4 regions of the Caballeronia eucalypticola genome follow, and region 4 is predicted to be linked to each of the others. Evidence: predicted binding sites of a transcription regulator. Region 4 holds the regulator's gene; each other region holds the start of a gene.
The links. The regulator FNR, encoded in region 4, switches genes on or off when oxygen is low (the NO sensors DNR and NnrR bind a similar motif). The targets are predictions, from matches to a motif close to TTGATNNNNATCAA.
Positions count from the first base shown of each region.

Region 1: the regulator FNR is predicted to act here: its motif matches at 4,933-4,946, upstream of ACMX25_RS14710 (PHA/PHB synthase family protein).
Region 2: the regulator FNR is predicted to act here: its motif matches at 7,410-7,423, upstream of ACMX25_RS14695 (oleate hydratase).
Region 3: the regulator FNR is predicted to act here: its motif matches at 3,473-3,486, upstream of ubiU (ubiquinone anaerobic biosynthesis protein UbiU).

Region 1 is NZ_JBLKRU010000010.1:214,303-220,526, reverse strand. It holds gene fabI (enoyl-ACP reductase FabI) at 1-312, opposite strand, end outside; gene ACMX25_RS14720 (acetate/propionate family kinase) at 321-1,514, opposite strand; gene ACMX25_RS14715 (bifunctional enoyl-CoA hydratase/phosphate acetyltransferase) at 1,511-2,917, opposite strand; gene ACMX25_RS14710 (PHA/PHB synthase family protein) at 2,927-4,720, opposite strand; gene ACMX25_RS14705 (carbamate kinase) at 5,092-6,021, opposite strand; gene ACMX25_RS14700 (ornithine carbamoyltransferase) at 6,032-6,224, opposite strand, start outside.
Region 2 is NZ_JBLKRU010000010.1:205,818-214,234, forward strand. It holds gene ACMX25_RS14670 (MgtC/SapB family protein) at 1-430, shown strand, start outside; gene ACMX25_RS14675 (EAL domain-containing protein) at 533-3,805, opposite strand; gene ACMX25_RS14680 (hypothetical protein) at 4,363-4,836, shown strand; gene ACMX25_RS14685 (helix-turn-helix domain-containing protein) at 4,980-5,441, shown strand; gene ACMX25_RS14690 (IS630 family transposase) at 5,438-5,986, shown strand; gene ACMX25_RS14695 (oleate hydratase) at 5,968-7,317, opposite strand; gene ACMX25_RS14700 (ornithine carbamoyltransferase) at 7,662-8,417, shown strand, end outside.
Region 3 is NZ_JBLKRU010000001.1:307,531-315,947, forward strand. It holds gene ACMX25_RS01425 (branched-chain amino acid ABC transporter substrate-binding protein) at 1-991, shown strand, start outside; gene ubiT (ubiquinone anaerobic biosynthesis accessory factor UbiT) at 1,076-1,582, opposite strand; gene ACMX25_RS01435 (U32 family peptidase) at 1,500-2,393, opposite strand; gene ubiU (ubiquinone anaerobic biosynthesis protein UbiU) at 2,408-3,412, opposite strand; gene ACMX25_RS01445 (AMP-binding protein) at 3,690-5,381, opposite strand; gene ACMX25_RS01450 (thiamine pyrophosphate-binding protein) at 5,480-7,186, opposite strand; gene ACMX25_RS01455 (L-serine ammonia-lyase) at 7,357-8,417, opposite strand, start outside.
Region 4 is NZ_JBLKRU010000009.1:94,637-103,053, forward strand. It holds gene ACMX25_RS13120 (universal stress protein) at 1-353, shown strand, start outside; gene ACMX25_RS13125 (universal stress protein) at 382-888, shown strand; gene ACMX25_RS13130 (universal stress protein) at 933-1,424, opposite strand; partial or broken gene ACMX25_RS13135 (PAS domain-containing sensor histidine kinase) at 1,631-2,875, shown strand; gene ACMX25_RS13140 (response regulator) at 2,872-3,519, shown strand; gene ACMX25_RS13145 (response regulator) at 3,678-4,076, shown strand; gene fnr (fumarate/nitrate reduction transcriptional regulator Fnr) at 4,161-4,961, shown strand; gene ACMX25_RS13155 (YoaK family protein) at 4,988-5,737, shown strand; gene atpD (F0F1 ATP synthase subunit beta) at 6,869-8,347, shown strand; gene ACMX25_RS13165 (F0F1 ATP synthase subunit epsilon) at 8,344-8,417, shown strand, end outside.

The sequences.
Region 1 (6,224 bases), on a different contig from region 4:
GACAAGGCTCGCGTGAAGATCGGCACCGGGCGCGAAGGCGATCGAATGAAGCACGAAGTCGAGCTTTCCCCATTCCCGCTTGATGCGCTCGAAGACGGCTTCGAGCTGACCCGGCACGCTCACGTCGCACGCCATGATGAGGGCGGCCGGCAGCGTCTCGGCGACAGCGCGCACGTACGGTTCGGCTTTTTCGTTAAGGTAGGTGATCGCGAGATCGGCGCCGGGCTCGCGGAACTTGTGAGCACATCCTGCGGCGATGCTGTGTTCATTAGCAATGCCAACGACCAGACCACGTTTTCCGGATAGATCGATGATGCCATTCATGCTGTTGCTCCCGGGTCATGAAGAATGGAAATAGCTTCGTCCGCGATGATCTGCTCCTCGTCGGTCGCGAGCACCAACACGGTCACGCGGCTGCCAGCAGCGCTGATAATGGTCGCATTGGCGGCGTTCGCGTGGTCGTCCAGTTCGACGCCGATCCACGCGAGACGCCCGCATACCGCAGCACGGACCTCAGGCTGGTGTTCGCCGATCCCGGCGGTGAATACAAGGCAGTCCAGGCCACCGAGCGTGGTCGCGAGCCGAGCTGCTTCGCCTGCGATTCGAAACGCGAAGAGCTCGAGCGCTTCACGCGCTTCTGGCCGCGTACTGGCCGCGAGTTCGCGGCTGTCTGCACTGATGCCCGAAACGCCGAGCAAGCCGGACTGTTCGTACAGGATCTTTTCAATCGCTGCTGCGCTCAAGCCTTGCTGCTGCAGTAAATGAAGAACGACGCCCGCATCGAGCGCGCCGCAGCGCGTGGCCATGGGAATGCCGTCAAGGGTCGAAAATCCCATGCTGGTGTCGCGGCTTTCGCCTGCGTTCATCGCGCACAGGCTCGCGCCGCTGCCAAGGTGTGCCGCGATCAACTTGCTATGGGCAAGCTGAGGAAACTGACGCGCGAGCGCGCCGGTTATAAAGCGATACGAGAGACCATGAAAGCCGTAACGTTTGACACCGGTATCGAAGAAATGGCGCGGCAGAGCGAAGCGGCGCACGAGATCCGTTTGCGTGCGATGAAACGCGGTGTCGAATGAGGCCGACTGCACGAGGTGAGGCCGAAGGTGTCGAATCGCACGAATCAGCCGCACGCTTTGCGGCTGATGCAACGGTGCGAGCGGCGTGAGCTGGACAATCACGGCAAGCGTTTCATCGGTGATGGCAACCGGTCCGGAGAAAGTGTCACCGCCATGCACGACGCGATGCCCCACCGAGACCAGATCCGTCAGCGAAAAGTGCGTCGCAAACCAATTGAGCGTTTCGTCCAGCACTTCGTGCAAGTTTTCTGTGACGACTGCCTTCAACCCGATGTCGTGAACGACGCCATCGTTCTCCAGACGCAGCGACAGCGGCGCGTGCCGGAAGTCGATCATGCCTTGGCCAATCCTCGTCGCGCCATTGGACGAGACGCTGAACAGCCCGATCTTGATCGACGATGAGCCGGGGTTGAAGGTCAGCAACAGCGGAGCGCTCATGATGGCAACGACATGCTGAGCAGCGTGCGTTGCGCGACTATCCTGGCCAGCGCAACCGACGCCAGCCGCACGCGCAGGCTGTCAGAGCGGCTGGTCAGGATGATCGGCAGGCGCGCGCCGAGTACCAGCCCGGCGGCATCGGCTCCGCCAAAGTACATCAATTGCTTGGCAAGCATGTTGCCCGCCTCCAGGTCGGGTACCAACAGGATGTCCGCCTGCCCCGCAACCGGCGAGACGATCCCCTTCGTCGTGGCCGCTGCCACGCTGATGGCGTTATCGAAGGCAAGCGGGCCGTCGACAATCGCGCCGCTAATCTGGCCGCGTGCAGCCATCACGGTGAGCGCGGCCGCGTCGAGCGTGGTCTGCATGCGCGGATTAACGAGTTCCACCGCGGCGAGCACAGCGACTCGCGGCTGCTCGATGCCGAGCAGATGCAGCAGGTCGATCGTGTTCTGGCAGATATCGCGCTTCTGTTCTAGTGAGGGCGTGACATTGACAGCGGCATCGGTGATGAACAAGGGCTTGGGATAGGCGGGCACGTCCATCGCGTAGACATGGCTGATGCGCCGCCCGGTTCGAAGGCCGGACGCCGAACTCACGATCGCCGCGAGCAATTCGTCCGTTTCCAGGCTGCCCTTCATAAGGGCTGCGACCTTCCCCGCCGCGCCCATTTCGACGGCGCGCGCAGCGGCTGCATGGCTGTGTTCGACCGCCTCGATCGTCACTCCGGCGAGGCTCACTTGCGCCAGTTCGGCGGCCGCACGAATCTTCGCTTCCGGGCCGATCAGCACGGGATCGATCATCCCTTCGTTGCGGGCCTCGATCGCGGCCTTGATCGCCTCCGCGGAGCACGGGTGCACGATCGCCGTGCGCAGGGAAGGCATGGCCTGGGCTTCGCGGATAAAAGCGTCATAGCGACCGTGGCTTCGCGCCGAGACATTTGGAGGGGCGATCCGCGGCCATACGATAGTCTCGGCCGGCGCAATCACCGTTGCCAGGCCGATCAGGACCACGTCGCCCCGCTGGTTGGTGCAACGCGTATCGAGCAGCACGATCCGTTTGTCCGTGCGTTTTTCCTTGACGCTCACCGTCGCAGTCACGACATCGCCAGGTACGACCGGATGGCGGAACTGCAGGTTCTGGTCGAGATATATCGTGCCCGGTCCGGGCAGTCTCGTGCCCAGCAACGCAGAGATGAGCCCCGCCGTCCACATGCCCTGCACGACGACATGACCGAACATGTCGTGAGCGGCGAAAGCCGCATCGACGTTGGCGGGATTGACATCGCCCGACATGGCTGCAAACAATTGGATATCGTCGAGCCCGGCGGTGCGTACGAGCGAGGCCGACTCGCCGATCGTCAGTTCGTCGAAGGTGCGGTTGTGAAGGAGGTTGTCATCCATGGGTCGCTCTCAGTCCTGAACTAGGTAGGTGCCGGGTGCATCGACGAGGGTCACGGGTTCTTCAGCAGCGAGCCCCATGTGTGGTGGTGCGACGAGCTCCTTCGCCGAACGGCCGGCGAGCCAGGCGGTCCATGCTGTCCACCATGAACCGTCGCGCGGCTCAACTGCAGCGATCCATTCCTCCGGGCCGGCGCGAAGATCCGCCGCCGCTGCGTATTCAATCCTGAACTGCCGGTTCGCGTGACCCGGTTCGCTGACGATGCCGGCATTGTGGCCGCCGCTCGTCAGCACGAACGTGATCTCCGTGCTGGACAGGTAGTGGATCTTGTAGACCGAGCGCCACGGCGCGATATGGTCGCGATCGGTGCCGACCACGAACATTGGCGCGCGGATGTTGCGCAGCGAGTTGGGCCGTCCGTCGACTTGATACCGGCTCGACGCGAGGTCGTTGTCGAGGAATAACTTGCGCAAATACTCCGAGTGCATCCTGTACGGCATGCGGGTCGAATCGGCGTCCCACGCCATCAGGTCGAACATGGGCGTGCGATCGCCCAGCATGTAGTCGTGAATGACATGCGACCAGATCAGGTCGTTCGACTCCAGCATCTGAAACGCGCCCGACATCTGGCTGGTATCAAGATAGCCCTTCGACCACATCATGCTTTCGATGAAGTAGACCTCGCTGTCGTCGATGAACAATTGCAGCGCGCCGGGTTCCGTGAAATCCGTTTGTGCGGCAAGGAGCGATACGGATGCGAGCCGTTCGTCGCCGACACCCGCCATCGCCGCTGCGGCTATTGACAACAGTGTGCCGCCGAGGCAATAACCCGCCGCATGGACTCGCTGGTCCGGCACGATTTCGGCGATGGTATCAAGCGCGGACATGACACCGGACGTGCGGTAATCCTCAAGACTCAGGTCCCGGTCTTCTGCGCCCACGTTGCGCCACGAAATGCAGAACACCGTGTAGCCCTGGCCGACCAGGAAGCGGATCAGCGAGTTGTGCGGTGAGAGATCCAGTATGTAGTACTTCATGATCCATGCAGGCACGATCAGGATCGGCTCTGCGAAGACCTTTTCTGTCGTGGGACTGTACTGAATGAGCTCAATCAGATGGTTGCGAAAGACCACCTTGCCAGGCGTCACCGCGAGCGTAACGCCGATCTTGAACTGATCGACGCCGGCGGGAGGCTGGCCGTTCGCCTCGCGTCGCGCGTCTTCGAGCAAGTTGCACGCGCCCTGCAAAAGATTGGCGCCCAGCGTGGCCTGGGTTCGCCGTACAACCTCAGGGTTGGTGAACGGCGAATTCGTCGGCGAAACCATGTCGAGCAATTGACGTGCGCCGAAACCCGCGACGTTTTCGTGATGTTTCGTCGTGCCCGGCACGTCACGAGTCGCGGCCTGCCACCATTGTTCGGTCAGCAGGAACGTTTGCTGCAAAAGTCGATAAGGCTCGGTCTGCCAGAGCTCAGCGCGAAAGCGGTGGTCTCCGGGTGCGGGCTCCGCAAGTGGCGCGGCAGCGTGACCCGTCAGACTGCGAAACACGTAGTCACCAATCTGCCCTGCATTCGCGGCGGCTAGCGATACCAGCTCTGCCCTTTTTCCGGGCGCCGACGTGAGATGGATGAACCAGTCGGCAAAAGCCAGTGATTGCGCGGCAGGGGACAGACCACCCGTGAAACGAGCAATCGCTGCTTCCTTCGTGTAGTCCAGCACGCGAAAAGCGTCCGCGGCAGAGTGGGCGACCGGTTGCTGCGGGAGCATGGGGTTGCCGGTGGAAACAGTCCTGGAGCGAGTGTCCATGAAAATCCTTCAGGTCAGTATGCTTGCCTTACAGCGGCGTGTACGAATCAATGCGAGAGTCTTCTTCAAAACCCGAATGACTCGGCGCCGAGGGTGATGTTTTTCGTGAGAGCGTCAGGGGCTAGAACCACGAGCCCACGCGTCGCGGCCGTTATGGCTTGCCCGTGGAACAGCGACTTAAAAAGACCGTAGCGGTATCTGCTTCGGCAGAGTTGATCTGCGTCAAGTCGAACGTGTCGAAGTTTTCGTTGGGCCGATGCCGCATTTTCTTATTGAGGATTGATGGAAGACAATGGTCGACAGCCTGAATCCGCCGCTCGCGCTTGCGATCGCCGGACGTGATCTGCCCGGTGCCGAGGTCAAGCCGCTCATCAAGACGGCTGCGTAGCTACGGCCTCTTCAATGCCGGCCGCCGTTGCATCGATCGATGTCCCGGCATTGCCGGCGATCATTGCCTCGATGTCGCTCAACGCACCAATGACCGAGCGCCGACCCGTGCGGCTTGCAAAATCGCACGCGGCTTCGACTTTTGGCGCCATTGATCCAGCCGAGAAAGCCAGCTCGCCAAGCGCTGCTGGATTCGCACGGGCGACCGAGCGCAACGACGGCTTGCGCCAGTCCAGATAAACCCCTTGCACGTCAGTCGCGATGACGAACAGATCCGCCTTCAGTTCGGCCGCGAGCATCGCAGCGCTGCGGTCCTTGTCGACCACTGCCTTGACACCGCGATGCCGCCCTTCTGCGTCGGCGACTACCGGTATCCCGCCGCACCCCGCGCAGATCACCACACAACTGTGTTCGAGCAACCAGCGTACAGGCTCTATCTCGAGCATGCGCACCGGCTTTGGACTCGGTACGACACGCTGTAACTTGTCGCCTTGCGCGGTCACGGTCCAGCCTTTTCCCTGCGATGCAACCGCCGCTTCGGCGACCGCGTACCTGGACCCGATCGGTTTGTCGGGGTGTTCGAAAGCCGGATCGGACGCGCTCATTTCAACCATGCTCAGCAAGCTCACGCAAGCCCGTCCCGCAGGCAGCAGGTTGCGCATTTCCTGCTCGATCATGTAACCGATCATGCCTTCCGTTTCCGCATCGAGGACGTCGAGCGGGAAGCTGCCCGCCTGCAGCGCGAGCATGCCAACCTGTGGTCCGTTGCCGTGCACGATCACGAGGTCGTTGCCGGCCGCTGCCTTCGCGAGTTGTGCGGCAGCGATCCGCACGTTGTTGCGCTGCGCTTCGGCGCTGACCGCCTCACCGTGCTTGAGCAACGCGTTACCGCCCAATGCGATCACCATCAGCATTGCGTTCTCCTCACTCGGCCAGCGTGGCGACGAGAACAGCCTTGATCGTATGGAGACGGTTTTCCGCCTGCTCGAAAACAATCGATGCGTCCGATTCGAACATGTCGTCCGTCACTTCCACGCCATTCAGCAAGCCGTATTTATCGCCGATCTGCTTGCCAATTTCTGTCTTCGTGTCATGCAGCGCAGGCAGGCAATGCATG
Region 2 (8,417 bases), on a different contig from region 4:
GATTCTGCTGCGCGGCGAGGTGGTGCGCGGGCTGACGACGGCGGCAAGTGTCTGGGCCGTCGCAGGGATCGGGCTCGCGGCGGGTGGCGGGCTCTATGTGTTGGCGCTGGCGGCAACAGTGATCATCCTGACGACGCTCACGTGGGTCAAACCGATGGCGCGCCAGTTGCGCACGAAAGGCAAGCTGCGTCGGGAGCTGCGCCTTCAAGTGGATCGGGGGGCGATCACGCTGCCGGTGTTGTGCCGTGTATTCGGTGACGACGGGCCTCGTATCAGACAGATCCGCGTAAGCGAGGACGGCGACAACGAACAGCAGGAACTGATCACGATTTCGTTGTCGCGCATGTCGACCGTCGAGTTTGCTGCTTATCGCGACATGCTTTGCGATTTGATCGGCGTGCGTGAGGTCGAGGAAATCGAAGTGCACTGACGGGGAAATTACTCATCCTATCTTGCCCAAACACGACATTTCTATTTAGCGTCATCTTCGAACGCGATATAGCAGGGCGTGGCCGCCGTATCAAAGATTCCGTTACGTATCGTTCATCGACTCTCCAACCGCTATCAACGGATCGTAACCGCTATCCTCGCGAGCCGGTACGGCTGCCGCGACGCGGGGCGAGCCGTTCACGCCGCCTCGCGCGTGGGTCCAGGACCACAAATCGGCGGGCGACAATGCCTTCGAGAACAGGAAGCCTTGCAGCTCGTCGCAACCGATCGTACGTAAGATGCGGGCCTGATGCTCGCTCTCGACACCCTCGGCGACCACGCTCAGGCCCAGTTCGTGGCCAAGCTCGATGATCGCCCGGATGATGGCGAGATCCGCGGGGGCGTCGAGCATGTCGAGCACGAACGCACGATCGATCTTGAGCCGGTCAAGCGGAAAGCGGTTCAGATAGCTGAGGCTTGAGTAACCGGTGCCGAAATCGTCGAGCGATAGCTTGACCCCGAGCGCGCGGATCGCGTTGATCGTGGCCAGATAGTTCTCCGCGTTATCTATCAGGACGGTCTCGGTGATCTCAAGTTCGAGACGCCACGGGTCGACGCGATGCCGCGCGAGACTGTCAGCGAGCGTCCCGATCAGGTCCGGCCCGCTCAGCTGGATCGCTGACACGTTGATCGAGACGCGCACCGGCATCAGTCCCTCCGCATCCCACGCGGCGACCTGCCGGCATGCTTCTTCTATCACCCACGCGCCGATCGGAATGATGAGCCGCGTATCTTCCGCGACCGGAATGAACTGCGCGGGCGACACCTTGCCGATCTGCGGGCTGTTCCAGCGCAGCAACCCTTCGACGGCTACCAGTGCGCCCGTGTGCGCATCGACGCACGGCTGGTACTCGAGCCGGAACTCGTGCGTCGCGATGGCGGTGCGCAGGCACGCTTCGAGTGTCAACCGGTAGCGGGCGCGTTCGGCCATGTCGGGCGTGAAGAACTTGACAAGATTGCGTCCCGCCCCCTTCGCTTGGTACATCGCTGCATCGGCATTCTGCATCAGCGTCTCGATGTCCTCGCCGTCGTCGGGGAAAAGTGCCACGCCGACGCTGCACGACACCTGTAGCGTGTGGCCGTCGAGTTCGTGCGGCTGGCGCGCCAGCGGCAGCAAACGCTCATCGATCGTGCGCATGACATCAGCCGCGTTGCTGACGCCGTTCAGGATCACGGTGAATTCGTCGCCTCCGAGGCGGCTAACCGTGTCTTTGCTGCGCACGGCCTGCAACAGGCGCCGCGAGACTGAGCGCAGGAGGTTGTCGCCGATGTGATGGCCCAGCGAATCGTTGACGTTCTTGAAGCGGTCGAGATCGATGAACAGCACTGCGATGCGCTGCTCCGTGCGGCGCGCGTTGCCGAGCGCGATGGCAAGGCGCTTCACGAACAGCTCGCGGTTCGGCAGCTCCGTCAGCACGTCGTGCTCGGCAAGGAACTGGATGCGCGCCTCGCTCTTCTTGCGGTCCGTGATGTCGATCAGCGTACAGATGTAGTGAGACACGTTTGCGCGTCGATCGCGTACCGCGCTCAGCATCAGCCACGCCGGATAGTCGCTGCCCGCGCGCCGCCGCACGTGCGCTTCGCCATGCCATGCGCTCAAGCGATCGACGGAATCGATAACGGTCGGGAAAATGTCGTCATGCTCCTGCGCGCCGAAGAGAAAAGCGGGTTCCCGGCCCGCCACGTCGTCGGCACGATACCCCGTCGCACGATAGAACGACGCGTTGGCAGTCACGAGCCGTCGCTGTGCATCGAGAATCAGGATCGCCTCGGATGACGCCTCGAATACCTTGCCCCACAGCTCGAGGCGTTGCTCCATCAGCTTGATCTGGTTGATCGGCGTGAATGCGGTCAACACGGCGTCACGTCCCTGGAAGTTGAAGCGCCGCGCTGACAACATGGCCCAGGTGGGTTCGCTGGCGGCTTTCCAGTGCACCTCGAATTCGTCGACTGCCTCGCGATCGGAGAGTTGCTGGAAGAAACGCGCGCGAACCTCGGAGTCGAGACCGAAGGCCCACGGGTCGACCGTGCAGCCATTCAGCCAGTAAAGTGCGGGCTTGTTCACGTGCAGCACCTCGTGCCCGGGGATCGCCGTGACGACCATCGGCACGGGGGTCGCCTCGACGAGCGCATGCTGCGCGGCCGACGCGCGCGCTGTCGCCGCGAGTTCCTTCTGCACGTCGCGCTCGCGGTCGAGCTGCGCGAGCATGTCGTTGAAGCCACGCACGAGCTGGCCGATCTCGTCCTGGCTATGCCAACTGGCACGCAGCGAATGGTCGCCCGTGCGCCGCACCGTGTCCATCACGCGCGCGAGCTGGCGCAGTGGCCGCGAGATCTGCTGTGCGACGAAGTACACCATGCTCAGGATCGCGCACAGCAGAAATAGCGCTGTGCCGAGATGCAGCCACATCCGCTCAAAGAGGCCGCGCACGCGCTCACGCAGCAGTCTTTCGAGCTGATTGCCGGTCACACTCCACGCGTCGCTCACGCTCGCCACCACGCGCTGTTGCGCGCCATCGAGCGCGGCAAGCGTGTCCACAGCCGAGCCGGCATCGACCGCGGCGCCGGCCACACGGCGATACGCGTCGATCGCGGCGAGCATGCGCTCGACCGGCGGCCCAATCGTACCTGCGAGCAGGGCGTTCGCGGCCGACGCTTCGGCATAGTCGGAACGCAGCCCCTGCAATACTGCGTCGAGCTGCCCTTCGAGCACGAGGTAGCGGGTGCGCATCTCGTCACGGCTCATCGGTTTGGCGCGACGGCTCGCGCCGGCATCGTGCAGGTGCCGGCCGATTCGGTTGATGTCGCCAAGCAGCTCTGGATAGCGCAGGATCGACAGCGACATCGAATAGTAGCTGTCGAGGTCCGGGTCTAGAATCAGGTTCGACTGGTTGCCGACCCGCGTCACCAGTTCGCGTGTCGCTTCAAGGCCACCGTCCACTGTCGCGGCGCTGGCTTGCGGCATCGCACTGGCCGCAAGCGAGGCGAGCACGCGGGCATTGAGTTCGGCGCTCTGCATGTTCGCGCCATAGCGGCGCTCCGCGTCGGTCAGCTGGTTCGCCGTCCGTTGCAATCGATCGGTCGTCTGATGCTGTCCGGCCCCCGCAAGTGCAAAGTCGATGAGCGCGTCATGCGCAGCCGCGACGTAGGCATTGCCGATCAGCTCCTTGTCGGAGAAGTCAATCGCGATGTACTTCTCGTGGATCAGGATGCCGCTGATGTACAGCACCGCGCTCAGGTCGAGCAGATAGATCAGCAACAGCTTGCGGCCGACGCGAAGGCGCGCGAGGAACCGGAATAACAGGTTGCGTTTCATGGGTGCTGCCGCTCGACTGCGAAGCGTTCGCACCGGGCGCCGTAAACGAGACGTTTCACTGCGTTTCTCCGTGCGGGAACCTCGGACCCAGGTCAGGTTTGAAGTCGGCCCCCAATCACGCTATCGACCAGTTTAAGAACTTCTTTAGCCTCTGCTTAAAACTCCCCAACACGGTGCCGGAAACGCGACATTACGGTGCGAACATACCCATTACGGATTGGCGTAGCGTTGTTCGAGAACGGGATGACCACACCACAGCCACCTGAGCCAGCGAGCGGTCATTCCACGGATTTCCCTCTCGGGATTGAGGGGCCTCGGTCAACGCCATCCGAACTTGTGTAGTCTTGCTGCGCCAACAGCGCCGCGAAAATCCCGCGTCTGAACTAAGGATAAGCAAGATCGCCCGGGCCACGTGGCGCTATTACGGAGTCTGTACAAATCGCTATATCCGGATATATATTACGGTGTCATGCTCCGGTTCACCTCGGTCATCTGAAGCGAGAAGTCCTATGCGTGTTCAACCATTTGTTCGTGCCCAGCCGCTCACTGCGGAGTACATGAAACAGGATGCATCTGAGCACGTGCCCGGCAGCGACGGCCAGCGCGCGCGGCTGGCCGACCTCGATTCATATATGCACTGTTCGGTGATCGGCACCTGTCTTGCCAACGCCGATCTACGCGACATCGTTGTGCGCTTTTCGGCGTTCGACTTCCGTGAGGCGAGCGACTTCGAGGTGCATCATGCCGCGCTACAGATCGCCGCCGAAGGCGGCCCGGGTGCCGACGCTCTGCAGGAGGTATTGGACAATCGTTACAAGACGGAAATCTGGCGCTTCGAAACGGCGCGCAATGAACATGAGTTGCGTCAACTGTGGAGTGCGGTGCACCGAAGCGGCGATACGGCTGGCGCTTATTGGGCGCTGATGACGCATCCGCGCGCGACATGTGAGTTGCGCCAGCGTGTTGTAGGCGAGTTGCACGGGCTAACCTATCTGGTGACAAGTCCGTCATCGGCGTTCAACGCCGAGTGATCGAGTCTGCCGCACGCCGCGATCGTAGCCTCTGCTATGCAGTTGAAAGCGAGTCGATGCAACGCGCGCGCTCTATTAAGTGTTGCTGGTAAACGCGTTTGAATTTTGTTAACTTTCGGCGTCGCCATTACGCCGGGGTACCGATGAAGTGTGTCGTAGAACTGACCGAAGCCGAGGATCAGACGTTGCAACAGCTGTGCGTGAATCACAAACATCGCGACGCTCGCACCCGGGCCGCAGGCGTGCTGTTGCTCGGACGCAGGGTCAAGTTGACCGAGATAGCCTCCAAGCTTGGCGTGAGCGGCCAATCCGTTTACAACTGGGCGCACGCGTGGCGAGAGCAAGGGGTTTGCGGCTTGCTCACGGGGCATAAAGGCGGTCGTCCCCGCGCGCTATCCGAAGGCATGCTGGCCACTGCGACGGAAGTCGCACGCACGGAGTCCATGACGCTGGGGCAAATCGCAAGACACATTGAAGTCGTGCATGGCGAGCCAATGCCGTGCGCGCTGGAAACCTTGTCGGTCGCCCTTCGGCGAGAAGGCTTTTCCTTCAAGCGCAACCGTTTCTCGCTCAAAAAAAGCGCAACCAGGAAGACTTTGAGATGAAATCCGCCACCCTGGGAAAACTGCAATGTGCCGCTCGCGCCAACGCAGTACGCCTGGTCTATTTCGATGAAGCGGGCTTTGCCGCCTCGCCTCCGGTGCAAAGAGCGTGGTCACCGCGCGGCCTGCCTCATCGTGTCGAACCACGCTTGCATTGCAGGCGCTCGGTGCTCGGCGCCCTCGACTTCGGAGCCAACGCGTTGACTCACCATGTCACGAGCTCATCTATCAAAGGCGGCGCTGTCATTGAGTTCCTCGAGCAGATCGCCCTGCAGGGCGATGAGCGTCCGACTGTGGTGGTACTGGACAACGCTTCGATCCATCATGCAATTGATCCTGAAGTGCATGAGCGCTGGCTACGCGAGCATCGCATGCAACTGTTCTATCTGCCGCCATACAGTCCCGAACTCAATCTCATCGAGATCGTCTGGAAGCAGGCCAAATACCATTGGCGTAACTTCGTCACCTGGACGAAGGAAACTATCGACGACGAAGTCCGCAGCCTGCTCGGTGCATACGGCATCAAATTTCAAATCAATTTCGCCTGAACACTTAATTGCGGCTCTGGAATCGATCGGCGCTGCAAGACCGGCACCTGATATTTGGCGGCGGTTATCTCCGCGAGAATGGAGATCGCCATCTCCGCCGGCGTGCGCGAGCCGATGAAGAGGCCCGTCGGTCCCTGCAACCGGTCGACCTGAGCACGTGTCAGATCGAATTCCAGCAGACGTTCCTTGCGTTTTTCGGTGTTGATGCGGCTGCCCAGCGCGCCCACATAGAAAGCAGGTGATTTCAACGCTTCCATCAAGGCCATGTCATCGAGCTTCGGATCATGGGTCAGCCCGACAATCGCGGTATGAACATCAATTTGCAGTTCGGCGATGACATCGTCGGGCATGCCGCGCGACAGCGTGATGCCAGGTACCTCGAACGATGCGCCAAACTCTTCGCGTGGATCGATCACGACAACCTTACTGTTCAGCACGGCGGCGCGATCCATACCGCCGAGCGTCGAGCCTTCGGTCATTGAACCCAGCGTGACGATCACCGCATCGCGCGGCCCGACGGGGATCGAAACGCTACGCCCCTTGCGCTCGCAGACGATTCCCTCCACGCGCGTTTCGCCATTGGCTTCGTTGAGCACCAGATCACTCACACGCGTGCCGAACTGGAACTGGACACCACGGTCGTCGAGCCATTTGCTCAGCGGCCGGACCATCGAGTCGTATTGGTTGTAGACCGTGCGCATGATCCCGTGCAACTGGTTGAACCCCGACACCATGTGCACGAAGCGCAGCAGGTAGCGCTTGAATTCAACCGCGCTATGCCACGGCTGGAATGCGAAGGTCGTGCACCACATCAGCCAGAAGTGGGTCTTGAAGAAGGCAGGGGAGAAGTGGTCCGCTATACGGCTGCGGCCGAGCAGGTGCTCCGGTTCGATCGCGAGGCGTTCGAGCGTGAGGATGTCTCGTTCAGTGAGCCCGAACTCGGGTTTGTTGATCCGGTGGCCGTCGCGTACCAGACGAGACTTCGACGAAGTCTTCATCGTTTCATTCCAGTCCAGGATTTCCTGCGTGACCGTCTTGCTTTCATCGAGCGTAGGGATCGATGAAAACAGGTCAAACGTACATACGTACTTGCTCTCGAGCATGCGGCCGCCCGGCAGTACATAACCTTCTTGCGCCGAGCCCGCTGCGTCCAGACTTCCGCCTGCCACGCCAAGCGCTTCGAGGATCGTGATATTGCGGCCCGGAACATCGGCATCGCGGATCAGGAACGCGGCCGCGGCCAGCGATGCAATGCCGCCTCCCACCAGATAGAACTTGCTGTCTTCGGAGAAGAACGGCTTGGCCGTGCCGCCCGTGTACGCACGTTGCATGGAATCACCCTCGTTGAGATTGTGTCGAACGATGTTGACCGACGGGCAGGAAGGCACCGCTTTGAAAGGTAGCGGTCCCACTTAAACCGGGGTTGATACAGATCAACGAGCGGGGCGATGCGGTCCCTATGCTGAAACAGGTTAAACGTCGAAGAGCCTTGGCAGACGCACAGACGTAACACCGCCGGCACACCAGCAGCAGGGAGAAAACACTCACGGACCAGACGCATAGCAGTTTGCCGCTCAAGCCCGTTGCCGCCGATACGGTCATTGCTCAACCTGCCGCTCAACCCGGAGGCCGCAAGCTGAGCTTGCCGCTTCTTACGGGCGTTGTGATCGCCTCGATGATCGGCGGCGGCGCTTTCAATGTACATAACCGCAGTTTCCTGACGCTGATCGAATACACGCCACGTCAGATTCGCTACCTGCTCGACCTGTCGCGAGATCTCAAACGCGCCAAATACGCCGGCACGGAAATCGCGCGGCTGGTGGGCAAGAACATTGCGCTGATCTTCGAAAAGACCTCGACTCGTACGCGATGCGCATTCGAAGTTGCGGCTCATGATCAGGGTGTCCATGTCACCTATATCGATCCGGGCGCGTCCCAGATCGTTCATAAGGAGTCGATGAAAGATACCGCCCGCGTACTTGGCCGCATGTACGACGCGATCGAATACCGGGGCTACGGGCAGGAGATCGTGGATGAACTCGCCAAGTACGCAGGGGTACCCGTGTACAACGGGCTCACTGACGAGTTCCACCCGACGCAGATGCTCGCCGACGTGCTGACCATGCACGAATTCAGCAACAAGCCCATCCATGAAATCAGCTACTGCTATATAGGCGATGCCGATAACAACACGGGCAATTCGTTGATGATCGTGGGCACGAAGCTCGGCATGGACATACGCCTGTGTGCACCGCGCCGATTGTGGCCGCACGATGACCTGATCGCGCAATGCCGTACGTTTGCCGCGGCTAGCGGAGGTCGTTTGACGCTAACGGAAACACCGGCGGAAGCGGTGAAGGGTGTCGATTTCATCTATACCGACGTCTGGGTATCGATGGGTGAGCCGTTCGAAAAATGGGGCGAACGAATC
Region 3 (8,417 bases), on a different contig from region 4:
CGTGGTGCTCGCAGTCGAAGATTTCAACGCAACGAAGCCCGTGATTGGCGGCAAGCCGGTTCGCATCGTGCTCGATTCCGCCGATGACCAGGCCGACCCGCGCACCGGCACGACCGTCGCGCAGAAGCTCGTTGACGACAACGTCAAGGGCATGCTCGGCCACTTCAACTCGGGCACGACGATCCCCGCTTCGCGCATCTACGCGAACGCCGGCATTCCCGAAATCGCGATGGCAACCGCGCCGGAATATACGACGCAAGGTTACAAGACCGCATTCCGCATGATGACCTCCGACACGCAGCAAGGCTCGGTGGCTGGCGAGTTCGCGGTGAAGACGCTGAAGATGAAGAAGATTGCGATTGTCGATGACCGCACGGCTTATGGCCAAGGTCTCGCCGACCAGTTCGAGAAGGCTGCGAAGGCATCGGGCGCGACCATCGTGGATCGTGAATACGCTAACGACAAGGCCGTCGACTTCAAGGCAATTCTGACGAAGATCAAGTCGTTGAATCCGGATCTGGTCTACTACGGCGGCGCCGATTCGCAAGCCGGCCCGATGGTCAAGCAGATGAAGACGCTGGGCATGCGCGCGCCGTTGATGGCGGGCGAAATGGTCAAGACCGATACGTTCCTGAAGATCGCAGGCAATGCAGCCGACGGCACGGTGGCGTCGCTGGCTGGTTTGCCGCTCGATGAAATGCCGGGTGGCGCGGCTTATGTTGCGAAGTACAAGGCGCGTTTCAATGAGGACGTGCAAACGTACTCGCCGTACGCGTACGACGGCGCAATGGCCATGTTCACGGCAATGAAGACGGCGAGCTCGACGGACCCGGCGAAGTATCTGCCGCTGCTTGCTAAAACCGACATGGCTGGTGTGACGTCGAAGCAGCTCGCGTATGACTCGAAGGGCGATTTGAAGAACGGCGGCATCACGCTGTACAAGGTCGTCGATGGCAAGTGGACGACGCTGCAAAGCGTGGGTGGGAAGTAATAGTTTTCCCGCTTTAGTTCAAGGAAACCCCGCATGCGCTCCGCGCTGCGGGGTTTTTGCCTTGTGCGCTCTGCTTTGCGCAGACTAGAGAATACTCATCGCTTTCATGAGCCAGGCAGGGGACTCTATGCTGTCCAGCATGTTCTTCAACGCCAGCCCTAATTCCGTATTGCCTTCGATCCGCAACTTGCGCTGAAAGAACAGGGTGTCGGGGTCTTCTTCGCGACGCAGCAGTTTCAGATAGTCCGCTGCGCACGCTCGAAAACTGACGTCGGCGGCTTCATGCGCGCGAGCCGGACAAAAGCGTCCGTTACGAAGGCAAACTGCCGCCTGCTTGCCGAGATCGTCGATGCGAACGCATACGGTCTTGCCATCCAATAGGGATAGATCCTTGGGAAGCGCGTTGGCGCGACGGGCCATTTCCAGCGTGATTGCCATTGCGTCCGACCAGCATCGTTTTGGAAGATACGGCGCGATACGCGCGAGAAGTGGTAATGGCGAGGGGAATTTAGACGCAAACATTTGCAGCGTTCTCCATTTGAATACCGGGCTGACCTTGCCAATAACCGTTGCACAGCGAGATAGGGGCATACGCAGCCAGTTCCGCGTAGTCGATTGCCTTGCCCGCGATGCACTCGCGATGGAGCTCGACAATGCGCCCGGTATGCTCCCGTTGCGGGCTGAGCCGAATCCCGGTGACGCCCATCGCGGCCATGGCGGCCCAATGCGGAAGTAGCGATTGCGTAGCGGCCGACGGAGTCTGGATACCGTTGATGGTCAAAAATGCCTGACCTTCACGTGTTTTAAGATCGAGACCATCCGGAAACTCAAGGCAGCGGTACTCGCAATCGTCTTTTTTCAGATTGAAATGGCGAGCGGTAAAGCATCGTGCCGATAACGCCAAGGGTAGGCGGCCCCATGAGAACACTTCGGTCTCCATGCCGGGCGGGGCATCCTGGAGGACGGCCGCCAGCCTGTCTTGTGCCATTTCCACCGGCGGAACCCAGCGCATGGCGCCTTGCCGTGCAAACAAGGCGAGTGTGGTGGCGTTATAGATATTCAGCGTCGTGCCAGCAACCCAGCGCCTGTCGTTCAGCAGACGTACCGCGCCCAGGTCGTTAGCCTCCACAATGAATTCGCCGTTTTCTGTGAAGCGGCGCAGCGCCCTGAGTTCGTTCTCCGACTCGAGCAACGCCTGACAGGACAACACCACCTCCTTGCCGGCATCGCGCAGATCACGGGCAACGGCGAGCCAGTCGTCTGTGCGCAGTTCCCGCCGGCGACTGCACACCACTTCACCGAGATACACTGTATCGACCGGCCATGACGTGACTTCGGCATAGAACTTCATGACTTCATCGCGCGTCCAGAAGTACAGCAATGGACCCAGTGTCAGTTTCATCGTTCGTGCTCCTGTCATTTCCACGGTCTCGAGTAAGCGCCCAATGTTGCCTGCTGGCCTTCAGACACCTTCCCCAACGATTGCCGCCATGCCGGTTTCACATGGAAGCGCGGCCCTCCGGCCGTTGCTCCATCGATGGCGGCACGCAGCGTGCGCGTCACTTCGCCGACATAAGCCGGGCTCCGTTGCCGCCCTTCCACCTTAATGGCGGAAACACCGATCCGGAGCAGTTCGGGCAGCAGTTCCAGCACATTGAGGCTGGTGGGTTCTTCAAGCGCGTAGTAGATGTCGTTGTTGACCTGGAAGCGGCCTTTGCACAGCGTTGGATGGCCGGCCGGCTCGTCCTGCCCATATTCGTCGATCAAGATGCCCGACAAGCGCGCCTGCGTGCCGTTAGCCGTTTCCTGCCAGCGCACGGCTTTAGCCGGCGAGCATACGCCGGCCGTGTTGGGTGACTCCCCCGTGGCATAGCTCGACAGCAGGCAGCGGCCTTCCACCATGACGCACAGACTCCCAAAACCGAAGACTTCGACTTGCACGGGAGTGTTGGCAATAACGTGTTTGACTTGCGCCAGCGTCAAAACGCGCGGCAGCACAACCCGTTCGATGCCGAACAGGTCGCGGCACAAGTTGATGGCTTCGTAATTGGTCGCCGAGCCCTGGACAGACAGGTGCCGGCGCAGGTGCGGATGCGTGCGCGCAGCGTAATCAAGCAGGCCCATGTCGGCCATGATCACGGCATCAATGCCAAGATCCGCTGCCATGTCCACGGCTTGGTGCCAGCGTTTTTCCTCTCCGGCTTGCGGGAAGGTATTGATCGCCATCAGAACCCGGCGATGACGCGCGTGAGCGTAGCGGATACCTTCGCGCGCGGTATCGATATCAAAATTCAGGCCGGCGAAATTGCGCGCATTGGTGGCGTCTTTCAGACCCATATAGACGGCGTCGGCACCATGATCGACCGCGGTTTTCAGCGCCGGCAGATTGCCGGCAGGGCACACCAGTTCGGGCTTTTGCATGTACAGAATCCATTGTTTCGCGGAAGCCTACGAGCATGTGGCTGTTGAGCGCTACACGGCTTGTCGTCGATCAATGGATATTTCACTTGAGAACCGGGGGTGCCAATTTTGATCGCAGATTCGATGTGAATTCAGCTTTTCCGAATGGAGTCGTGTCTTCCTACGGATGTTCTGTCACGAATGCTTTATGACCGACACACTTTGTCGTGGGTATCGAGTCGACTCCCGGATTGACTCGATACCCCGGTTCCGGCGACAGTACAGCGCGTTCAAGTTTCTACGCGCTGAAATCCTCTTCCCAGTATTCATTCTCCCGGCGTGCGTCGCTGCCTCGCGCTTCTTCGGTTTTCCTTAGTTCTACGCGACGAATTTTCCCAGAGATCGTCTTCGGCAATTCATAGAACTCGATGCGTCGAATGCGCTTGTAAGCGGCGAGTTTCTGCGCGGCGAACTTCAGGATTTCACCGGCGGTTTCCCTGGTTGGTTCATAACCGTTGCGCAACGCGACGAATGCTTTCGGCACCGATAGCCGCAGCGGATCCGGACTCGGCACAACCGCCGCTTCACCGACCGCCGGATGTTCGATCAACACGCTCTCCAGTTCGAACGGACTGATGCGGTAATCCGCTGCCTTGAAGACATCGTCGGAGCGGCCTACGTAGGTGAAGTAACCATCGTCATCGATAGACGCTACATCGCCCGTCCGATAATGCCCGCCGCGCATTGCGTCCTGCGTCTTCGACGGATCGTCCACGTAGCCGTCCATCAAACCAAGCGGCTTGGGGTCGAGGATCAGCGCGAGTTCGCCTTCCTGGGCGGGATTGTCGTCGTGATCGAGCAGCGTGATCCGGTAGCCGGGTAATGGCCTGCCCATCGAACCTGGTTTCATCGGTTGACCCGGCGAATTCGCGATTTGCGCGGTAGTTTCGGTCTGGCCGAAACCATCGCGTAACGTGAGGTTCCAGGCCTTTTTTACGCGCTCGATAATCTCCGGATTCAACGGCTCGCCGGCGCCAACGACTTCGCGCAAGTGCACCTTATACGCCGATAAATCTTCCTGGATCATCATGCGCCAGACGGTCGGCGGCGCGCACAGCGTAGTGATCTGGTGCTCGACGAGCGCCTCCAGCGTGGCCTTTGCGCTGAAGCGTGACGTGTTGTGGATGAACACGGTCGCGCCCGCATTCCACGGGGCGAAGACGCAACTCCACGCGTGTTTCGCCCAGCCCGGCGAGCTGATGTTGAGATGGACATCGCCAGGTTTCAAGCCGATCCAGTACATGGTCGACAGATGCCCCACCGGGTAGCTCTGGTGACTATGCAGCACCAGCTTCGGACGGCTAGTGGTGCCGCTCGTGAAATACAGCAGCAGCGGATCGGTCGCGAGCGTCCTGCCTTCGGGCTCGAACGAAGGACTTTCGTTGAAGGCATCGGCGAAATTCAACCAGCCTTCGGGCAACGTCGCTTTCTGCGGGATAGTGACGGCGATGCGAGTTTTGTTTGCATCGATGGAATCGAACTTCGCGGTTTCACTCGATGCCACGATCACATGCTTCACTTCGCCTCGCGTCATGCGGTCGGCTATGTCGGCCGGCGTCAGCAACATGGTCGCCGGAATGGTGACGGCGCCGAGTTTCATGGCGGCGAGCATGGTCTCCCACAGCGCCGGCTGGTTCGGCAGCATCAGCAAGATCCGGTCGCCTCGCTCGACACCTTGCTGCCTCAGCCAGTTGGCCAACTGATTCGATCTCGCCGACAACTCCGCGAACGAGAGCTTCGTCTCGTCTCCGTTCTCCTCGACCACCCACAGCGCCGGCGCAAGGTTGCTGCGTGCGTATTCATCGAACCAGTCGAGCGCCCAGTTGAACTCCATGAGTTCGGGCCACGCGAAGTCTTTGTACGCGGTGGCGTAGTCGTCGCGATGACGTAACAGGAAGTCTCGTGCCTGCAGGAATGCTTGCGATGCCATGGTCTTGCGTCTCCTGGATTGTGTTCGCTTTTGCGCGGGTCTTTGTGAAACCCCCTTGTTCGCGAATATGCATCGCCGCCACGGTGAGCGGCTGGCGTTTATTTTTGCCGCAATTTCTCTCCCTGCTCTCTCACTTGATCCAACGTTGCCGCCGGGGTGCTCGCATCTTGCGGAATCCTTATTTCTATCACTGACGGCAATCCCGTTTTCACCGCGCGCTCGAATGCCGGCATGAATTGCGCCGTCGATTCCACGAGTTCTCCGTGCGCGCCAAATGCACGCGCGTAGGCGGTGAAGTCGGGGTTCGTCAGCGCCGTGCCGTGCACGCGGTTCGGATAGTGGCGTTCCTGATGCATCCGGATCGTGCCGTATTGCTGGTTGTTCACGACCACGAAAATCACCGCGAGCTTGTACTGCATTGCCGTCGCCAATTCCTGGCTCGACATCATGAAACATCCATCGCCCGCAAACGCCACCACGACGCGCTCCGGATACAACGACTTCGCCGCGATGGCCGCAGGCACGCCGTAACCCATCGCGCCGCTAGTCGGCGCGACCTGCGACCGGAAGTGCCGATACGCATAGTGCCGATGCAACCACGTCGCGTAATTCCCCGCACCGTTCGTCACGATGGCATCGGCGGGAAGATGTTCGCTGAGTTGCTCCATGATCTCGCCGAGCTGGACATCGCCGAGCATGGGCCGAGGTTTGCGCCACGCGAGATACGCGTCATGCGCCGCTTCAATCGCGCCGCTCCACGGAATGGCTGCGGGGGGCTTGAGCGCTACGAGCGCCGAGACCATTTCCGGCATGCCTGAAACGATCGGCAGATCCGCTGAATACACGCGCCCCAGTTCTTCGGCGCCTTGGTGAATGTGGATCAGCGTTTGTTTCGTCTTGGGGATGTCGAGCAGCGTGTAACCGCCGGTTGTCGATTCGCCCATTCGGGGGCCGAGGACCAAGAGCAGGTCGGCATCGCGGATGCGTGCGGCCAGCGCTGGATTGATCCCGAGGCCGACATCGCCGGCGTAGTTCGGGTGATTATTGTTCAGCGTGTCCTGGAAGCGGAAGGCGCAGCCGACTGGCAACTGCCACGCTTTGACGAAGCGCGCGAAATCCGCCGTGGCTTCGGGCGTCCATCCGCTGCCGCCGGCAATGACAAATGGTTTCTTCGATGCCGCGAGCATCTCGTGCAAACGCGCGATCTGCGCAGGCGCGGGTGACGCTGCCACACGCTGATAACGCGGCGCTCCGGGCACGGCTTCGCATGCGTCGCTCAGCACGTCTTCCGGCAAGGCGAGCACGACCGGGCCCGGCCGTCCGGAGGTTGCGATGTGGAACGCATGGCTCAGATATTCGGGAATGCGGCGCGGATCGTCGATTTGCGCGACCCACTTCGCCATTTGTCCGAACATGCGCCGATAGTCGATTTCCTGAAACGCCTCGCGGTCCATGTGTTCGCGTGCGCATTGGCCGATGAGCAGGATCATCGGCGTGGAATCCTGGAATGCGGTGTGGACGCCGATTGATGCATGCGTGGCGCCCGGGCCGCGCGTGACGAGCGCCACCCCGGGGCGGCCGGTCAGCTTGCCTACCGCTTCAGCCATGTTGGCCGCGGCGGCTTCGTGGCGGCACACGATGGTCTGGATGCGGCTGGTTTCATCGTGGAGGGAATCCAGGATGGCGAGGAAACTTTCGCCAGGCACGCAGAAGACGCGTTCGACGCCGTGCGTGAGGAGCGCATCGACGACCAGGCGTGCGCCCGTGGTCGGAAGGGTGTTTGCGGACGGGACAGCAGATGTCATGCGATGAAATCTCCCAGAAGGTTTCGCGCTAGTGGCAATGGGCAGGGGATTTCATAGCTTACGCTCGGGCGGGGCGCGGGCGCTAGGGAGGGGTTTTGCTGGGGGGCCCTGGGTGCTGGTTTTGGGGTTAGCCGTCGACCCAGACCGCTAACCCTGGCAAACGGATTCGCTCAACACTCAACAATATTCACCGCCAATCCACCCCGCGACGTCTCTTTGTACTTGGTCTTCATATCGGCGCCGGTCTGCATCATGGTTTTAATAACCGAATCAAGCGACACGTAATGGCTGCCATCCCCGCGCATTGCCATGCGTGCAGCGTTCACGGCTTTCATCGATCCCATCGCATTGCGTTCGATGCATGGAATCTGCACCATCCCGCCAACTGGATCGCAAGTCAGCCCGAGGTTGTGTTCCATCCCGATCTCGGCGGCGTTTTCAACTTGCGTCGGTGTCCCGCCCATGACCGCTGCCAACCCTGCTGCTGCCATCGAACATGCAACGCCCACTTCGCCTTGGCATCCGACTTCGGCGCCGGATATCGACGCGTTCATCTTGTACAGAATCCCAATGGCCGCTGCCGTCAGCAAGAAGTCGATCACGCCCTGCGCATTCGATCCCGGCATGAACCGGTCGTAGTAGTGCAGCACGGCCGGAATAATCCCCGCTGCCCCATTCGTCGGCGCTGTGACAACGCGCCCGCCCACCGCGTTCTCCTCGTTCACCGCGATGGCGTACAGGTTGATCCAGTCGATCATGGAAAGCGGATCGCGCAGCGCCTGCTCGGGTTTATCGACCAGCGCCCGATACAAAACCGGCGCTCGCCGCTTAACCTGAAACGGACCAGGCAGGCAACCATCGGCGTCGGGATTATCGATTCCGCAACCGCGCTTCACACACGATTGCATCACTTCCCAAATGCGTAGCAAGCCCGAACGAATCTCTTCTTCGCTACGCCAAACGCGCTCGTTTTCCCACATTAATTGCGCTACAGATTTGCCTGTTTCACGGCACAACGCGAGCAATTCATCGCCGGATTGGAACGCGTAGGGCAACTGTTCAATCGCGGTCAGCACCTTCACATTCGATGCCCCCGCCGTCACCACAAAACCACCGCCCACCGATAAATATGTCGAGTCGCGCAGTGAAACGCCGTTGGCATCGAAGGCGTGGAGTTTCATGCCGTTCGGATGCTCAGCCAGCGCTTGCCGCAGAAACGCAATGTGTTCCT
Region 4 (8,417 bases):
CGGCCCGCGCGGTTCAAGACGCGATGCCGTTATTGCAGCGCGCGGAAACGGTCACCGTCGTCAGGCTTAACGAATCGAAAGAAGATCCGGGCGCGAATCCCGTCAACCGCCTTCCAGCCGCCGACATTGCCCTTCAGCTTGCGCGGCACGGCGTCAAGGTCGAAGTGGCGGCACTCGATGGTGTCAAAGACGTCTCCATGGGCGACATGCTGATTTCACGCGCGTCGGATCTGGGTGCGGACCTGATCGTCATGGGCGCGTATGGCCACTCGCGCTGGCAGGAACTCGTCATGGGCGGCGCGACGCGCACCATGCTGGAATCCATGCCCATACCCGTATTGATGTCGCACTGATGTTGCTTTTGGACTAAGGAGATTCTTCATGTACAGCCGCATTCTCGTTCCTATCGACGGCAGCGAAACGTCAGCGCACGCCCTTGACGCCGCGCTGCAACTTGCTCGCGAGCACGACGCGGAAGTCAAGGCCGTTTATGTGGTGGATGTGCCGCAATTGATGTATTCGGGGCCGGCCTGTGACCCGTCGCTCGTACGTGAAGCCTTCGTCAAAGAGGGAGCGCTGGTACTCGCCGACGCTGCCGCCAAGATGCTGCGTGGGGGCGTCAAAGGCTCAACGCTCGTGGTCGAGGTGGATCCGTTGGGTGATGACATCGCTCAACGGATCACGGCCGCCGCGAAAGATTTCAGCGCCGATCTCGTGGTCATGGGCACGCATGGCCGGCGCGGCTGGCGAAGGCTCGTGCTGGGCAGCGTGGCCGAGCGTTTCTTGCGGATCTCGACCCGGCCGGTGCTGCTGGTACCGCTGCATTCCGCGAAAACAAATGGACCGCGCATAGTCAGCACGCTGGACGTCGCGGGCGCATCAACGTAAATGGCGCGGTCTTGCCGACGCCGGTCGAGCCTTTAGGGAATGCACTACAGCGGAAGTGCCGCGTCATGTTCATCGTCGCGAACGGTGAGGACAGGAACATGACTCGACCGCAGAATCGTTTCCGCGACACTGCCAATCAAATGCCGGCGCACACCACGCGGACCATGCGACCCCATCACGATAAGATCCGCTTCGAATGCGAGAGCCGCCTGCATGAGGGCGCCCGGGATGCTCGCGCCGTGTGCATCAACGATCTGGGTAGTGCAGCGTATGCCGCTGCTTGCACCGCTTTTTACACCGCTTTTTACAACACTCCGCTCGCACAACTCGAGTGCATGATCGAGTTGCCAGTGCATGCCGGCATCGCCTCCCACTTCCTCTCCGATAGCGCCGTCCGCAAGATTGCGGACGTCGTGCGAGATAACGTACGTCACCATCAACATCGCATCGGCGGGCTGCGCCAGCCTGAGCGCCTCTTCAAGCGCGAGGTTCGCGCTGAGGCTGCCGTCGAGCGCCACCAGAATTCGTTTGTACATGACTGTCCCCTGGATGTCCTTCATCTTTCAGTGTCCGCGTGCAGGCCTGCTGGTCGCTTGATCCACATCAATTCATGCGGCCGGGCGGTACACCGCTCAAATCACGTTCGCAGCGGCACGGTATGATCCGCACACCTTCAGCAGCACGCTTTTCCCCTATTCCCGGAGACCCCATGTCCGCGACACGGCGTAACACGGCATCGCAACACGGCGCCGGTCGAGCGCCCCGCGTAACGGGCGTGGCTGGCATGGCCGCCGCCCTCCTGCTCACTGCGGGCGCGGCCTTCATGGCGCTCAGGCACAAGAGTACGAATGCCCCTAAAGCCCCGGAACCCGTCCCAACGCGGCTTGATGAAGCGCGGCTGCTTGGCATCATCCGGTCGTCGACGGAAGCAATCATTACCATCGACGAAAACCAGCGGATCATCATGTTCAATCCGATGGCGGAACGTCTGTTCGACTGTCCTGCAGCCGACGCGCTGGGCACTTCTCTCTCCCGCTTCGTTCCCGAGCGTTTTCGCGCCGGTCACGAAGGGCATGTGCGCCAGTTCGGCGTGACTGGCGTGTCAGACCGGCAAATGGGCGGGCGGCGCATACTGTACGGTCTGCGCGCGACTGGGAGTGAGTTCCCGTTCGAAGCATCGATCTCCCAGTTCGGCGATGAAACCGGCAAGCTCTACACGGTGATGCTGCGCGACATCAGCGCGCAAATCGATGCCGAACGTTCGTTGCAGCGCTCGCACGAGGAACTGCGGGAGCTCTCCGCGAATCTTCTGAGTATCCGCGAGGAAGAGAAGTCCCGTATTGCAAGGGAATTGCACGACGACCTGGGCCAGCAATTGACCGCGTTGAAAATGGATATATCGTCACTCGAACTCGACGCCGGAACCAACGCCGACGCGCGTGCGCGATTGCGCGGCATGCAGCGCCTGATCGACGCAACCGTCGCCTCGATGCGCCGGATCGCCGCCGATCTACGCCCCGTGATGCTCGACGACCTGGGCCTGGTTCCGGCTATCGACTGGCTGGCGATCGACTTTACGAACCGCTACGGTATTGACGTCGAGCGGCAGATCGACGCGCGCCACACCATTTTCAGCCGCGACGGCGCGACTGCCGTGTTCCGGATCGTGCAGGAAGCGCTGACCAATGTGGCGCGCCACGCGCAAGCTACCCGTGTCGACCTGGCGTTGTACCTGGAAGGCGACCGCTGCATCCTGCGCATTGCCGACGACGGCATCGGCGCGCATGAGCGTGTCGACGCCGGGCGCAAGTCGTTTGGTCTTATCGGCATTCGCGAGCGGGCGCACGGGCTGGACGGGTCGGTGTCGATCGAATCGGGCATCGGACGCGGGTTCGCCGTGACCGTGACGTTCCCGCTGGCGACCTTGCAACAGGACGAGCCTTTCTCCGACAATCCGGAAAACACCGAGGAAGAACCGCTGCAATGACCCGAGTATTGATCGCCGATGACCACGCGCTCGTGCGCGACGGCCTGCGCCATATCCTGCGCAGCGCGAGCGGCCTGGAAGTCGCTGGCGAAGCCAGCGATGGCACCACCACCATGGCAATGATCCGCGCCACGCCCGCGGACGTGCTGGTCCTCGACTTGTCGATGCCCGGCAGGAACGGCGTCGAATTGCTCAAGCAGATCAAGGACGAGAAACCGGCGCTGCGTATTTTGGTCCTGACCATGCACGCCGAACAGCAGTACGCGGTGCGCGCGTTCAAGGCGGGGGCGTCGGGTTATTTGACCAAGGAAAGCGCGAGCGCCGAGCTGGTCACGGCCGTGAGCAAGGTCGCGGCGGGCGGTGTGTACGTCAGCCTCGCGATGGCCGAGCGGCTCGCGCAAAGCCTGAATGAACCCGCAGACGACTTGCCGCACCGGCGGCTTTCCGACCGCGAATTCGAGGTGTTCCGGCGCATCGCAGCCGGTGAAACGATCACGCAGATCGCTCAGGCGCTGTCGGTGAGCGCCAAGACGGTCAGCACGTACAAGACCCGCATCCTCGAAAAAATGCAGATGCCGCACGACACCGCGCTGGTCCGCTACGCCATGCGCCACAAGCTGTTCGACGACGACTGCGACGACTGATACGCCGAATACCTCTGGGTCTTCACGCTCGCAAAAGGCGTGTAGTCCAATCCCTACAGCCCTTCCCAAACCCCTACGTCATGTCTGGCCGCTTGCCGATTTTATTTTGAGATAGCCCCGACCATACTTCGAGGCATGAACTCAAACGGTTGCGCGCCATGCTGAAGATCTTCCTTATCGATGACTCCGGCCTTGTGCGCCGCCGCCTCTCTGCGCTGATCGACGCGCTGGCTGGCGTGGTGGTCGTGGGCGAGTCCGAAGAAGCGGATACAGCGCTCGGGTGTATCCGCATGACGCGCGCGGATCTGGTGATCGTCGACCCGCATCTGGCCGCGGGCAACGGCATGGCGATCGTTGCGGCGCTGGGGCGTGCCGAGCCGCCTGTTGTGACCATTGTGTTGACCAATCATTCGGGGCCGGCGTTTCGTGCTGCATGCCAGCGCGCCGGCGCGAGCTATTTCTTCGACAAGACCAGCGAGTACGAACTCGCCCGCGACACCATCGTGCGACTGGCCAACGAGCACCGTCCCGAGCCGACGCCCTGCGAGCCGGCATGACTGTCTTCTACTCGCCTCGACTGCAATCCTCGCATCTTGTCCGTTCATCTATTCAGTGATCGTCCGACTCTTCTGGAGACAGGCATGACCTCAGCTACCGCTTATGCGTCCACTTACGCGCCCGCTGCTTCAACGGCTGCGATTCCCCTTGCTTATCTGGCGCGCTCCGCCATCACGAGCCCGCCACCACCGGCCACGCGTGCGGACACGAACTGCTCCGCGTGTTCGTTGCATTCCATCTGCATGCCGGCTCACCTGAGCGCGACGGAGCTGGCGCGGCTCGATGCCATTGTGTGCTCCACGCGGGTCGTACGGCGTGGCGAGACGCTCTACCGTGCCGGCGATAAATTCAAAAGCATCTACGCCGTGCGTGTCGGATGTTTCAAGACGGTCATTACGCATCGCGATGGCCACGAGCAAGTCACGGGCTTTCATATCGCAGGCGAGCCGCTTGGACTTGATGGCGTTTGCTCCGATGAACAGAATTGTGATGCGATCGCGCTCGAAGACAGCAAGGTGTGTGTGATTCCGTTCGACTTGCTCGAGGATCTTTGCCACGACGTGAAGGCCATGCAGCAGCATGTGCATCGGATGATGAGCGGCGAGATCGTGCGTGAATCCGGTCTCATGATGATGCTTGGCACCATGACTGCGCAGCAGCGTGTGGCTGCGTTCCTGCTCAATCTGTCGTCGAGGATGAAGACGCGGGGTTACTCTTCCGCCGAATTCAATTTGCGGATGACGCGTGAAGAGATTGGCAGCTATCTCGGGTTGAAACTTGAGACCGTCAGCCGGATGTTTTCGAAGCTGCAGCATGCCGGGGTTATCGATACGAACGGCAAGCAGGTGCACATTCTCGACAGCGAGAAGCTTGCGGGTGTTTGACTGAGGCCCAAGCGAAGCGAACGGACATGCCTATTGAGTATCTGCGAGGTTTCACGCGGCCGCAGCGCACCGATCAAAATAACCGGCGCCTTGGGCGCTGGCTGGCGTTTATTGCGGGCGCGGCCAATGCGGGCGGTTTCCTTGCTGTTGGTCAGTACACCTCGCATATGTCGGGGATCGTATCGGCACTCGCCGATAACCTCGCGGCAAGCGACTTCGGCCTGATTGTTGCGGGATTGAGTTCACTCGCGGCGTTCATGACGGGCGCGGCGACCTCCGCGATCATGATCAATTGGGGCCGGCGCCGGCGGGCGCAAAGCGAATACGCATTGCCGTTGATGCTGGAAGCCGTGCTGCTGCTTGTGTTTGGGCTGCTTGGCTCGAACCTGGAAAACAACCGGTTTCTGTTCGTGCCCGCCACTGTAGGGTTGTTGTGCTACGTGATGGGGTTGCAGAATGCAATCATTACGAAGATATCCAAAGCCGAGATCCGCACTACGCATATGACCGGCATTGTCACGGATATTGGCATTGAGATTGGCAAGCTTTTTTACTGGAATGTGTCGGAGGCCGGGCCTGGTGTTAATGCAGTCAGGGCGGATCGGTCCAGGCTGCGGTTGCTGGCTTCGCTGCTTGGCATGTTCTTTATTGGCGGTCTTGCTGGCGCGTTGGGTTTCAAGTATGTGGGGTTTATATCGACGCTGCCGTTGTCGGCGATGCTGGTTGTGTTGGCTGTCGTGCCGTTGGTGGATGATTTAGTCGGGCAGAGGAGGTGAAATCGTGGCGCGGATTTGATCGCTTGAATGGGTATAGGGAGTTGGTGGGTGGGGTAGGTTCTGGCGTTAGCGGTCTGAGTCATTGCCGGGTTGCTGCTTTCCAGGTCTTCGCGGGTTATACGTTAGCTGATTTCTTTATCACTATTAGCCACTGCGCGTGGCGGCGCGTCATTTCTTTGTCCAAAGCGACAAAGAAACGAAGCAAAGAAAACGCTTTCACCGCTCTACCCTAAGTGTCCACAGCGTGCAGTCCCATTCATGGGTGCCCCAAAAGCACGGTGCTCGCCAGAGCTTAGGATGTTTGAAACCCTCCTTCTCGCGAATCCTGACAGTAAAACGCTTCGCCCCGTACGCTCTCGGGCAAGCACTAACGACTGAACCCGCCCAAGGAGCGCCCCGCGCTATCCGCGGAAAACCAACCTCCAAACTTATATGCATGCCGAACCATCTTTTAAACCACCAAGAAATGGATCTGCAGAATGCATAAAGCATAACCCGGCAAATAACATTGCAAACTGATAGATAACCCGCGAAGCACCACAGCGGCAAATAAGGGTGGGGCGGTGCGGGTTTCTATGGCGAGGGGGCTTGCCCGAGAGCGTACGGGGCGAAGCGTTTTACTGTCAGGATTCGCGAGAAGGAGGGTTTCACACATCCGTGGCTCTGGCGAGCACCGTGCTTTTGGGGTACCCATGAAATGGAACTGCACGCTGTGGACACTTAATTTTTAGAGAGGTGAAAGCGTTTTCTTTGCTTCGTTTCTTTGTCGCTTTGGACAAAGAAATGACGCGCCGCCACGCGCAGTGGCTAATAGTGATAAAGAGATCAGCTAGCACATAACCCGCGAAGACCTGGAAAGCAGCAACCCGGCAATGCACCCGACCGCTAACGCAGAACCCGCGCAACCTGGCACTGCCCCTGACCGCTATCGCCCCTCTTCCCTTGATACAGATCAATCATCCGATTGCCCCTCCCGATACAGTTGACTCTCGCCATCACTATTGATCGCGCACGGCGGCCCGACCCGCGAACAACGCGATACACGCCTTTCAGTTGCAAGAAAGAACACCCCCTCCAAAGGCAAGCAAATTGAACACTCGACCCGCGGTCGCATCCACCGAAAACCATCCCTTGACGGATGGCGTGGAGAACGCGAGTCCGAGTGAACGCGCCCAAGGCCGCGTAGTCGCAGTACGAGGCGCAATCGTGGATGTCGCGTTCGACCACACCGCGTTACCGCTCATCGAAGAATCTCTGTCCATCTTCACGGATCGCGGACCACCGATCATCGCTGAAGTACAAGCTCACCTCGACGAACACACAGTCCGCGCACTCGCGCTCCAATCCACCGACGGGCTGAATCGCGGCACAGCCGTGCGTGCCTCCGGCGGGCCGATCCTCGTGCCGGTAGGTGAAGCCATGCTAGGTCGTCTGATCGATGTCACCGGCACGCCGGGAGACCGCGGCGCCCCCTTCGCCGACGACGTCCCGCGCCGCCCGATTCATCGCGCCCCACCGCCGTTTGCATCGCAGAGCGCAGCCACCGAGATCTTCTGGACCGGGATCAAGGTCATCGACTTACTGACCCCGCTTGCACAAGGCGGCAAGGCCGCCACCTTCGGCGGCGCCGGCGTCGGCAAGACCGTGCTCGTGATGGAGCTCATCCACGCAATGGTCGAACGCTACAAAGGCATCTCGGTCTTCGCCGGGGTCGGCGAACGGTCGAGGGAAGGCCACGAGATGCTGCTCGACATGCGCAACTCCGGCGTGCTGCCGCGGACGGTATTGGTCTACGGCCAGATGAACGAACCGCCGGGCGCACGCTGGCGAGTGCCGCTGACGGCGCTCACCGTCGCGGAATATTTTCGCGACGAACGCCACCAGAACGTGCTCCTGCTAATGGACAACGTCTTCCGGTTTGTCCAGGCAGGTGCCGAGGTCTCTGGCCTGCTTGGACGGCTGCCCTCGCGGGTCGGCTATCAGCCAACGCTCGCAAGCGAAGTGGCCGCGCTGCAGGAGCGCATTGTGTCGGTCGGCGGTGTATCGGTGACCGCGATCGAGGCTGTCTATGTTCCGGCAGATGACTTCACCGACCCCGCCGTGACGACCATCGCGGCGCATGTGGACAGCATGATCGTCCTGTCGCGTTCGATGGCCGCCGAGGGCATGTATCCCGCCATCGATCCCATCGCTTCGTCGTCCATCCTGCTCGATCCGGCCTTCGTCGGCGACGAGCACGCAGCGGTTGCCATTGAGGTACGCAAGACCATCGAACATTATCGGGAACTGCAGGACGTCATCTCGCTGCTCGGAGTCGAGGAACTGGGCGTGGACGATCGCCGCATCGTTGGACGGGCTCGCCGGCTGCAGCGCTTCCTGAGCCAGCCGTTCACCGTCACGGAGGCGTTCACGGGCGTGCCCGGCCGCTCAGTGGCGGTCGCCGATACGATCGCCGGCTGCAAGGCAATCCTCACCGGCGATTGCGACAACTGGCAGGAAAGCTCGCTCTACATGATCGGCACACTCGATGAAGCCCGTGCTCGCGAAGCGGCCTCGGCAACGGCAACGGCGGCCAAGACCGGGCCTGTTGCGGAACAGGTCGAATCATGAGCGCGCTCCTGCACCTGGTCATCGCCACGCCGTCGCGCGTGCTGTTCGACAGCATGGAGGTCGCAGCGCT